Bryobacter aggregatus MPL3: one gene and its partner. The protein of the gene in region 2 binds, or shares a complex with, the protein of the main gene of each other region. Links are inferred from orthologs where the notes say so. Each region holds a gene or a part of one and is shown on either strand. Other genes may lie near its edges.

What was found. Proteins that work in one complex are often made in the same cells at the same time.
Region 1: the proteins of mnmG (region 2) and mnmE are in contact, whole or in part, in a solved structure (PDB 9HIP), measured with the Escherichia coli proteins. The link is inferred for Bryobacter aggregatus MPL3 from one-to-one orthologs.

Annotation. Positions count from the first base shown.
Region 1 is NZ_JNIF01000003.1:2,156,830-2,160,985, reverse strand. The notes cover bases 1-2,984. They hold mnmE (tRNA uridine-5-carboxymethylaminomethyl(34) synthesis GTPase MnmE), read right to left. Parts: upstream 2,167-2,984; coding sequence 835-2,166; downstream 1-834. Other genes in these bases: M017_RS27590 (R3H domain-containing nucleic acid-binding protein), read right to left, coding at 2,179-2,984; nusB (transcription antitermination factor NusB), read left to right, coding at 400-858; ribH (6,7-dimethyl-8-ribityllumazine synthase), read left to right, coding at 1-394. In the rest of the region: more of M017_RS27590, read right to left, coding at 2,985-3,018; membrane protein insertase YidC, read right to left, coding at 3,049-4,156. UniProt on the Escherichia coli protein: Exhibits a very high intrinsic GTPase hydrolysis rate. Involved in the addition of a carboxymethylaminomethyl (cmnm) group at the wobble position (U34) of certain tRNAs, forming tRNA-cmnm(5)s(2)U34.
Region 2 is NZ_JNIF01000003.1:1,682,283-1,687,625, reverse strand. What follows is about bases 932-3,930. They hold mnmG (tRNA uridine-5-carboxymethylaminomethyl(34) synthesis enzyme MnmG), read left to right. Parts: upstream 932-1,500; coding sequence 1,501-3,360; downstream 3,361-3,930. Other genes in these bases: purD (phosphoribosylamine--glycine ligase), read right to left, coding at 932-1,452. Outside these bases: M017_RS0108065 (methyltransferase family protein), read right to left, coding at 1-70; more of purD, read right to left, coding at 187-931; M017_RS0108045 (ParA family protein), read left to right, coding at 4,894-5,343. UniProt on the Escherichia coli protein: NAD-binding protein involved in the addition of a carboxymethylaminomethyl (cmnm) group at the wobble position (U34) of certain tRNAs, forming tRNA-cmnm(5)s(2)U34.

The DNA.
Region 1 (4,156 bases), 470 kb from region 2 along the record:
TCTGCTCGACGGCGCCCTTGGAGCACTCGCCCGCGCCGGAGCGGAAGCCAAAGATGTCGAAGTCATCAAAGTCCCTGGTGCCTGGGAAATGCCCGTTGTCGTGGGGGAACTGGCAAGACTAGGGAAAACGGACGCTGTTGTTTGTCTCGGTTGTGTTGTGCGTGGCGATACGCCGCACTTTGACTATGTCGCTGGCGAAAATGCCAAAGGGATTGGAGCAGTCGCAAAAGAAAGCGGCATGCCGGTGGCCAATGGCGTGCTCACCACCAACACCATGGAACAGGCTCTCGACCGGGCAGGCGGCAAAATGGGGAACAAAGGCGCAGATGCCGCAATGGGTGCCATCGAGATGGCAAACCTGTTGCGCGAAATCAAAAGCGCGAAGGGTGTATAAGATTCATGGCTAGCCGGAGGAAATCGCGCGAACGAGCGCTACAGGTGCTCTATGTGTGCGACTTGCGCAAGCAAGACCCCGACGCCGCAATCGAAGCTTACTATCAAACGCTCCACAGTGAGGACGACGATTTTTCGCGTCTGCTGCGAGACCGTTTCATGGAAGAGCTCGTACGTGGTGCGATTGCAAAGAAAGATATTCTCGACGAGCAGATTGGCAAGGCCAGTGAACACTGGCGGCTCGATCGCATGCCTTCCGTCGACCGGAACATTCTGCGGCTTGCCGCCTTTGAACTCTACGAGGGCAAGCTGCCCTACGCAGTGATCATCGACGAGGCCCTCGAACTGGCCCGCCGCTACAGTGGCGACGAGAGCGTAAAGTTCGTCAACGGCGTGCTCGATTCCATCAAGGCCAGCAGCGAAAAGCCTGCGGCGAAGACTTCACTTACCAATACAAAAAGTTGAGAAGATCCGGTTCAGGATGTCGTCGGCAGTGGTAGCGCCGCTGACGCCATCCATCGAGCGCAGCGCAGCGTAGAGATCGAGCAATAACATCTCATGTGGGATGTGATTTTCAATCGCCACCCGCGCGCGGTCCAGATCGATGAGGCAATCGCTCAGCAGATTCTTCTGGCGCAGGCTGGTCAAAAATCCATCCCCGGCTTCGAGCGTGCCTTCTGGCGAGATCGCCGTGACAATGGCGTGGCGCAACACCTCGAGCCCTTCTCCACTCTGCGCCGAGACACGAATCGCATCTGCCGGAATCTCTTGCGCCGTAAGATCGCATTTGTTCGCCACCAGCAGATGGGTTGTCAGCGGGCGAAGGCGCTGATCTTCTTCAGTCCAGCCCACGCTGGCATCAAACACCAGCACCGTCAGATCCGCATCGGCACTCGCCTGATGGCTGCGCTCAATCCCCAGGCTTTCCACCGGGTCACTCGACTCCCGAATCCCCGCCGTATCGATCAAACGAACCGGAATTCCGGCAATCGCCGCAGATTCGCTCACCGTATCGCGCGTGGTGCCCGGAATATCGGTCACGATCGCGCGGTCCTGCTCTAAGAGGGCATTGAATAAGCTCGACTTGCCGACATTCGGCCGGCCGATGATGGCAAGCGAAAAGCCCTCGTGGACTATGCGTCCAAAGGCGAAGCTTGATTCCAGGCGCGCAATTCCGGCCCGGATCGGCGCCAGGCGCGCCAGGAGTTCCGAATCGGGAGCCACCGAGATATCGTCTTCGGCAAAATCAATTCCGGCTTCGAGCAACGAGATCAGGTCGATAAACTGCTTCTTTAGCGGCGCCATACGACGGCTCAAAGAGCCGCCCAATTGTTGGGCCGCAACCTTGGCTTGGTAGAGCGTGGTCGATTCGATCAGGTCGCGAATCGCTTCGGCCTGTGGCAGATCAATCCGGCCGCGAAGATACGCACGCAGGGTGAATTCGCCCGGCTCGGCCAATCGCGCCCCCAGACGGGTGGCCCGCTCAACACAATGACGCAAGATAACAGGCGAGCCATGGCAGGAAATCTCCACCACATCTTCCGCAGTAAAACTGCGCGGGCGTTGGAACCAGGTGACCACCACCTCATCAATGCGTTCCCCGGCATCATCGAGCAGATAGGTGAGAGAGGCGAAGCGCGGCTCGAAGCTTTCCAAAGGTGCCACTAAGCGGCGCGCCACAGCAACAGCATCGTCGCCCGAGATGCGCACCACGCCAATCCCTCCACGGCCCGGAGGGGTGGAGATGGCAACGATCGTATCTTTGAGGTTCAAGAGAAGCGGATGCTAGCGGTTGCCGTTCGGCTCGCCACCAGAATTGCCACTGCTGGGAGGTCCTTCGCGGCGCGGTCCACGATATCCACCGCCGCTCGGACGAGGTCCACGATCTCCGGCTGGGCGTGGGGGGCGATCGCCAAAGGGACGTCCACCGCCGAATCCACCACCAGAAGGACGCGGTCCACGATCTCCGCCGGGGCGAGGAGGACGGTCGCCGAAAGGACGGCCACCACCACCGGAGCGGCCACCGAAGCCACCACCGCCGGGTCTGCCACCACGGCTATCGCGGCGTCCACGATCTCCACCCGGACCACGACGGTCGCGAGGTGGAGTTGCCGGCGCAGCCGGAGTAGGCATGCCCGCAGGGATAATCACCACTTGCCTGCCCCCGCCGACACCCACCGATTCGCTACGCACTTCGGTTTCAGGACGTAGGGTCATATGGATGATCCGGCGTTCACGGCTGGTCATCGGAGCAAAGAAAAACGGCTGCAGGCTCTGCTTCACACGCTCAGCGGCGGTCTGCGCCGAGAGCCGCAGTTCCTCAATGCGCAGCAGGCGATAATCATTCGCGTCAAAGACGATCAGCGAATGATCCTCATGGGGCAGCCGAAGCATCTCCATGGTCAAATGTTCCAGGGCGAGCAATAACTCCGCCTTGTTCTGGAGCAGAAGCTCAGTCTCGGGCCCACTGAACTTAACAACGATATCCGGGTTTTCGATTTCCGGGTAGGTGGATGCACCTTCCTGGAATTCGTAGTCGATGTCGATGTCGATGCCATCGAGCAGCAGGTCGAGAAAATCGCCGATTTTGTCTTCGTATTGTTCGATTGGGTATTTACGAGTCATGAGTTCCGCACCGCCCGGTTCCTGGCTAGATCACTTCTTCTTCTTTACAGTGACGACCGCTTGCGAGGGCGGCGTTACTGGACCCGGTTTGACTTTGCTAAAGACATATTGCTGAAGCATGGCAAACACGTTGCCAGTGAGCCAGTATAACACCAGTCCAGAGGACGCCCCGTAGAACATAAAGGCGAACATCAGCGGCATGAACAGCATGATTTTCTGCTGCTGCGGGTCCATTCCAGACGATGGCGTCATCTTCTGTAGAAGAAATTGTGTCGCCACCATCAATACCGGAAGGATGCGAATCGGCAGATTTTCCGGCTGCGAAAGATCCGTCACCCAGAACCACTGCGCCTGACGCATTTCAATGGCGACACTCAAAACGGAGTAGAAGCCAATCAGGAAGGGCATCTGCAACATCAGCGGCAAACAACCTCCCGCCGGGTTGATGCCATGCTTCTTATAAAGCTCCATCACCTCTTCGTTCTTCTTGGCCGCCCGGGGGTCGGTCATCGAGATGCCCTTATACTTCTCGTTGATCCGTTGCAGTTCCGGCTGCACCAGTTGCGTCTTCTGCATCGACTTCATGCTCGAGAGCTTCAGTGGCAAGGTCAGCAGATTGATGATGATCGTAACGACAATGATCGACCAGCCATAGTTATGGATGAAATTCGTATTGACGTAATTCAGCGCGTAGAACAAAGGCTTGGCGACAATGCCGAACCAGGTGCCAAAGTCGACCATCTGTTCCAAACGAGGATCGACGGTCTTCAGGATGTCAAGATCCTTCGGCCCGATATAGAACGAGAGCTGGTTCTCGGCCGAACCACCCACCGCCATTCCAATATTCGGTTCTTCCTTCTGATCGGTCGACGAATAAGGAACAAAGGTGTCCGAGGTCGTTTGCAACTCCACCGGACCGCGCCCGCCGCGATTGATCGCCACGGCGGCAAAGAACTGATCCTGAATTCCCGCAAAGACAAAGTTGCCCGTGTCAGTCGACCAGCCGTTAGAAGCATCTTTGACTGTTTTCGTCTCGAGCTTGTTCACCGTCTTATCGAAGCGGACCGTGGTTCCCAGCGAATGCCCATTGAAGGCAAAATGGTCGCCAAAACCACCGCGCCAGGCGAGATCATGCGGC
Region 2 (5,343 bases):
GCCAAGGCACCAAAACACTCACCACCACTGGAAGAGCCACGAAGGCAAGCAGGGCGCGAAGGAATAACATCGATTCTCCTCAGGCGAGGGAGACCCAGTCAGGAATGGTAGGGACGGGCAGGGTCGAACTGCCGACCTTCCGCTTAGGAGGCGGACGCTCTATCCACTGAGCTACGTCCCCACTAGCTAATTAGTGTAGCGTTTCAAACCCTTTTGTCCAATGTCGCGGCGGAACTGCATGCCGTCAAAGTGGATGGAGCCCAAGCCGCGATAAGCCCGGTTGAGAGCCTCCTGCAAAGTAGCGCCTCCGGCCGTCACACCGAGTACGCGGCCACCCGCCGTTTTCAGTTCACCGTCTTCGAATTTCGTGCCGGCATGAAAGACCATCGCCTCGCCACTGTTCTCAATGCCGCTGATCCTGTCGCCCGTGCGCACTTTTCCGGGATACCCATGAGCCGCCATCACCACGCAGGCCGTGGCTCCTGTGCTCAGTTGCAAATGAGCCGAAGGCAGACGATGTTCGGTCGCCGCGAGAATCGTATCGACAAAGCCAGCTTCAATGCGCAAGAGCAGCGCCTGCGTTTCGGGGTCGCCAAGACGCACGTTGAACTCAAGGACCTTCACCCCGTCGGGAGTCATCATAAGCCCTGCGTATAAGAAGCCGCGGAAGGGCTTGCCTTCAGAGGCCATGCCGCGCAGGGTTCGTAGAATGACGTTCTCAAGAATTTCGTCTTTCTGTTCTTGGCTGAGAATCCGGTCATCGCAGTAAGCCCCCATGCCACCCGTGTTCGGCCCTTCGTCGTTGTCAAAAATGTTTTTGTGGTCCTGCGTCGGCGGCAGCGCAATCGCGGTGTCATGATCGCAGATCGCAATGAAGCTGACTTCTTCGCCACGCCAGAAATCTTCGATCAAAACGCGAGAACCGGCAGCGCCCACCAGGTCTCCCGAAAAGAGACCTTCGAGCGCGGTCCAGGCATCGGCCTTTGTTTTCGCGATCACGACGCCTTTGCCGGCCGCGAGTCCATCCGCCTTGAGAACCACTGGATATTCAAAGCGGCCCAGACCGAGTTTCGCGTCTTCCAGATTGTCAAAGACCTGAAAGCGAGCCGTGGGGATGCCATGCCGGGCCATGAATTCTTTCGAGAAAGCCTTGCTGCCTTCCAGTTCTGCGGCGGCAGCGGTGGGACCAAAGATCCGGAGGCCGTGCGCCTCAAAGTGATCGACGATGCCAGCCACCAGCGGGACTTCCGGCCCCACAATCGTCAGGTCGGCGTGGATCAACCGCGCCACTTGTAAAAAATGTTCGGGAGTTTGGGTTTCCAAAGGAATGCACTCGGCAACTTGCGAGATGCCGGGGTTTCCAGGGGCGCAGAAGACCTTGTGTCCCTCCTGCGCACAACGCCACGCCATGGCGTGCTCACGTCCACCGGAACCCACGATCAAGATGTTCAAAAGAGAATTTGCCTCCAAAAGTTAGAATAAGGCGTAGAGCGGGGTGAAATGAAGCAAATCCGATATGACGTGATTGTCGTGGGCGCCGGCCACGCAGGCTGCGAGGCGGCAAGAGCGTGTGCCCGCATGGGATTGAAGACCGCGATGATCACCATGAATATTGATCTGATCGCGCAAATGTCGTGCAATCCGGCAATCGGTGGCATCGCCAAAGGCCATCTGGTGCGCGAGATCGACGCACTGGGTGGAGTGATGGGCGAAATCACGGATGCCGTGGGAATCCAGTTCCGCTTGCTGAATACGAGCCGCGGGCCTGCCGTTTGGAGTCCGCGAGCGCAGTGCGACAAGAAGATGTACCGGGTGCGGATGAAAGAAGTGCTCGAGCAGGAAGCGAATTTGAGAATCCTGCAGGCCGAGGTCGCCGCTTTTCTTTTCGATGGAACGAAGGTGAACGGTGTTAGTCTTGCCGACGGAAGAGATCTGTCCGCTGGAGCGGTGATCGTCACCACCGGAACTTTTTTGAAGGGAGTCGCTCACGTCGGCGAAACCCGTTACTCGTGCGGCCGCAACGGCGAGGCGCCGAGCAATCTTCTCGCAGAGCGGTTGCGTGGTTTGGGGCTGCAATGGACGCGGCTCAAAACCGGTACTCCGCCCCGTCTCGACGGCAGGACCGTGGATTGGGCCAAGTTTGAATTGCAGAATGGGGATCCGGTCCCCACGCCGTTCAGCTTTCTCACCGATCGCATCGATCGCCCGCAGATCCAGTGCTTCCTGGCCTATACCAATGAGCGCACGCGGGCGGTGCTGCAGGCAGCAATTCCAAGAAGCCCCCTATATAGTGGACAGATCGAAGGCATCGGTCCCCGCTATTGCCCAAGCATTGAAGACAAGTTCGTGAAATTCCCCGATCGCGAACGGCACCAGATCTATCTCGAGCCCGAGGGGCTGGATACGAATGAGGTCTACGTGAATGGGATGTCCACCAGCATGCCAATTGATGTGCAGGAGGAAATGATCGCCTCGGTCGAGGGATTGGAGAATGCCGAGATGATCCGCCCCGGCTACGCGATCGAATACGACGCCATCGACCCGCGCGAACTCGATCATCGCCTCGAAGTGAAGCGCTACCCCGGACTCTTCCTGGCTGGTCAGATCAATGGAACCAGCGGCTACGAAGAGGCGGGAATTCAGGGCTTGCTCGCGGGTTTGAACGCAGCCTGCAAGCTCGGTAGCCGGGATGAGGTCGTTTTGGCTCGTAACCAGGGATATGGCGGCATTCTAGTGGATGATCTGGTGAGCAAGGGGGCCGATGAGCCCTATCGCATGTTCACCTCGCGCGCCGAATTCCGGCTAACTCTACGCATCGACAACGCCGACGAGAGACTGACACCGATTGCGGAACGGGTCGGATTAGCGAGCGGGGAGCGCATCCGCCGCTTCCGGGAGAAACTGGCAATGAAGGAGAGGTTACTGGCACTTCTCAGCGAGAAACGAGTCGCCCCAGGAATGATTGCGGGCGTTTCGATCGCCTCCGACGACCGCCCAAGCTTTGCGGTGTGGCTCAAGCGTCCGGAATCCAAGATTTCGCAGATCCAGCCCTGGCTCGAGCAGCAACTGGAGACTCCGATCCAGCAGAATGTCCTAACGACGGTCGAGACAGAGATCAAGTACGAAGGCTACATGCTGCAGCAGGAACGGCAGGTGAATCGCTTGCGGGAAGGGGAGTCGCGGAAGCTGGACCGGGATTTCGACTATTCCGGCATCCCGGGGATCTCCAACGAGGTCGTCGACAAGTTAAACCGGGTGAAACCGGAGACCCTCGGCCAGGCAGGCCGGATTCCGGGTGTGACACCCGCAGCAATCGCGATCCTCGACATCTACCTCAATCTCCAGAAACCACGCGCCTGAAGCATCCAAAACGCAGAAAACAGAGACCGGGACCTCGAAAGAGTCCCGGTTTTGCCATTTTAGGGCCTTCGGGGAGGAGAAAGAGGTCAAAATCGGTCCCCACAACCCAGATCGGATTCCTGTCCGGTCGACGACCAGCGCGATGCGTTCCACGTGAAACAAGAGATATACCTCACAACCCCGCAAACCGAGAGACACTCTTCTTTCATTTGAAGCACGACACAGCTGCCTTCATTCCACGCTGCAAAGCAGAACATGTGTCACGTGGAACAACGACAATCGCAGGGAAACCGCCACCGCACCCAACAATCCCGATCAGCGCGAAACAAAGGTATGGTTCCACGTGGAACCATACGGCCACAGCCTAAAGGAGCAACAATCTCGCCCAAGCACTCTACCCGAGGGGGTGATCTCATCTGTTCCACGTGAAACATCATCCCTCAGAGCCATCCTCCGTTAGCCCTCAAGCTTCGGCTCAAATTGGGAAAAGAGGTTCTTTGGGGCTCCTAGAGCCCCCAAACACGCTTTCTCCCCCAAAACTGAGCCTCTCACCGCACATTTCTTCGTTGTTCCACGTGAAACATCCCATCGCTGCCACAGATCCCCGATGAGCAGGTAAATCTCAGCTATCCAATCAAACGAGGGAATAACGACACCACAAGTTCCACGTGAAACCATCACCCGGCCGAACCAGCCCTCGAAACCTGTGGGATGTGTCACGTGGAACACTGAATACCGGATTCTCCAAAAAAATCCGAGCACGAAAACCTACAGGGACCGCACAACCAAGTTTGGTAGGGGATTCCGCCCTTGTTCCACGTGAAACACTCGATCGAGGAGAAGGATCGGAAGCGAAGGCATGGGTTCCACGTGGAACCACAACACAGCACCATCCAGGAGATTCGTGCCATTTTGACCTCCGAGCCACCGAAAACCGGAACTCCAGCCCCAAACATGCGTCTTCCATGGGGTTTCAGCAGTAGTTCCACGTGAAACATTTGCTTCTGCTTCTCATTCCAGAGTTGAAATGAGTTCCGCTGGCTGCACAGAAGGTTGTTCTCGCGAAAAAATGATTCCTTCGGTCCTCAAAACAACCCATCTGAGGACTGAAGAGGGGGAAAATCCGCTCTTCGAGCAGAATCCAACACCTCTGCCTTGATTCCGAAGGTCGTCGAGAGTGGCAATCCGCGCTGTTCCACGTGAAACATGCCATTTCCTCTCTGGAGCACGCATTCTCGCACAGAAAAATCTCTCCTTTCAGGACAGCGAGGCCAAGCAGGCCGCGTTCCACGTGAAACATAGGGAGTGCCCCTTCTCTGCTCCAGCAGCCGGACCGTCACCCCAACTCGGAGTCGCCAGAGTGTTTCTCCCGCCTGCAGAACTTGAATGCGCTGCAGGAGAGATCGGACCGAAAGTTGCCCGCTTCTTCGCCGATCGGCTTCGTTCCACGTGAAACCCTCGCTCCCCTGCCCTCTTTCCTACCTGACTGAAAGCAAAGAAGCTAGCTCACTCATACAGTGCTAAGATATGCCCGTGGGAAAAATCATTGCGATCACCAACCAAAAGGGTGGGGTCGGGAAAACGACGACGGCCATCAATCTGGCAGCGTCCATGGCTCTCAATGAGCTCAAGGTACTATTAGTTGACTGTGATCCCCAAGGTAACGCTACTACTGGTGTGGGAGTGGCCAAAGAGGGTCTGAAGTTCACCTGCTACGATGTCCTGGCCAGCAACTGCACCGCGAGTGAAGCCGCAGTCGCCACCGACTTCGATGGCCTCTATCTCATCCCCGCCGACAAAAACCTTGTCGCCGCCAACATCGATCTTGTCGACGAAGACGAACGCGCCTTCCGCCTTCAGACCGCTCTGAATCTCGTCCGCGCCGATTACCACTACATCCTGCTCGACTGCCCCCCTGCCCTCGATCTGTTGAATCTGAACGCTCTCATCGCAGCCGATTCTCTGATCGTCCCCATCCAGTGC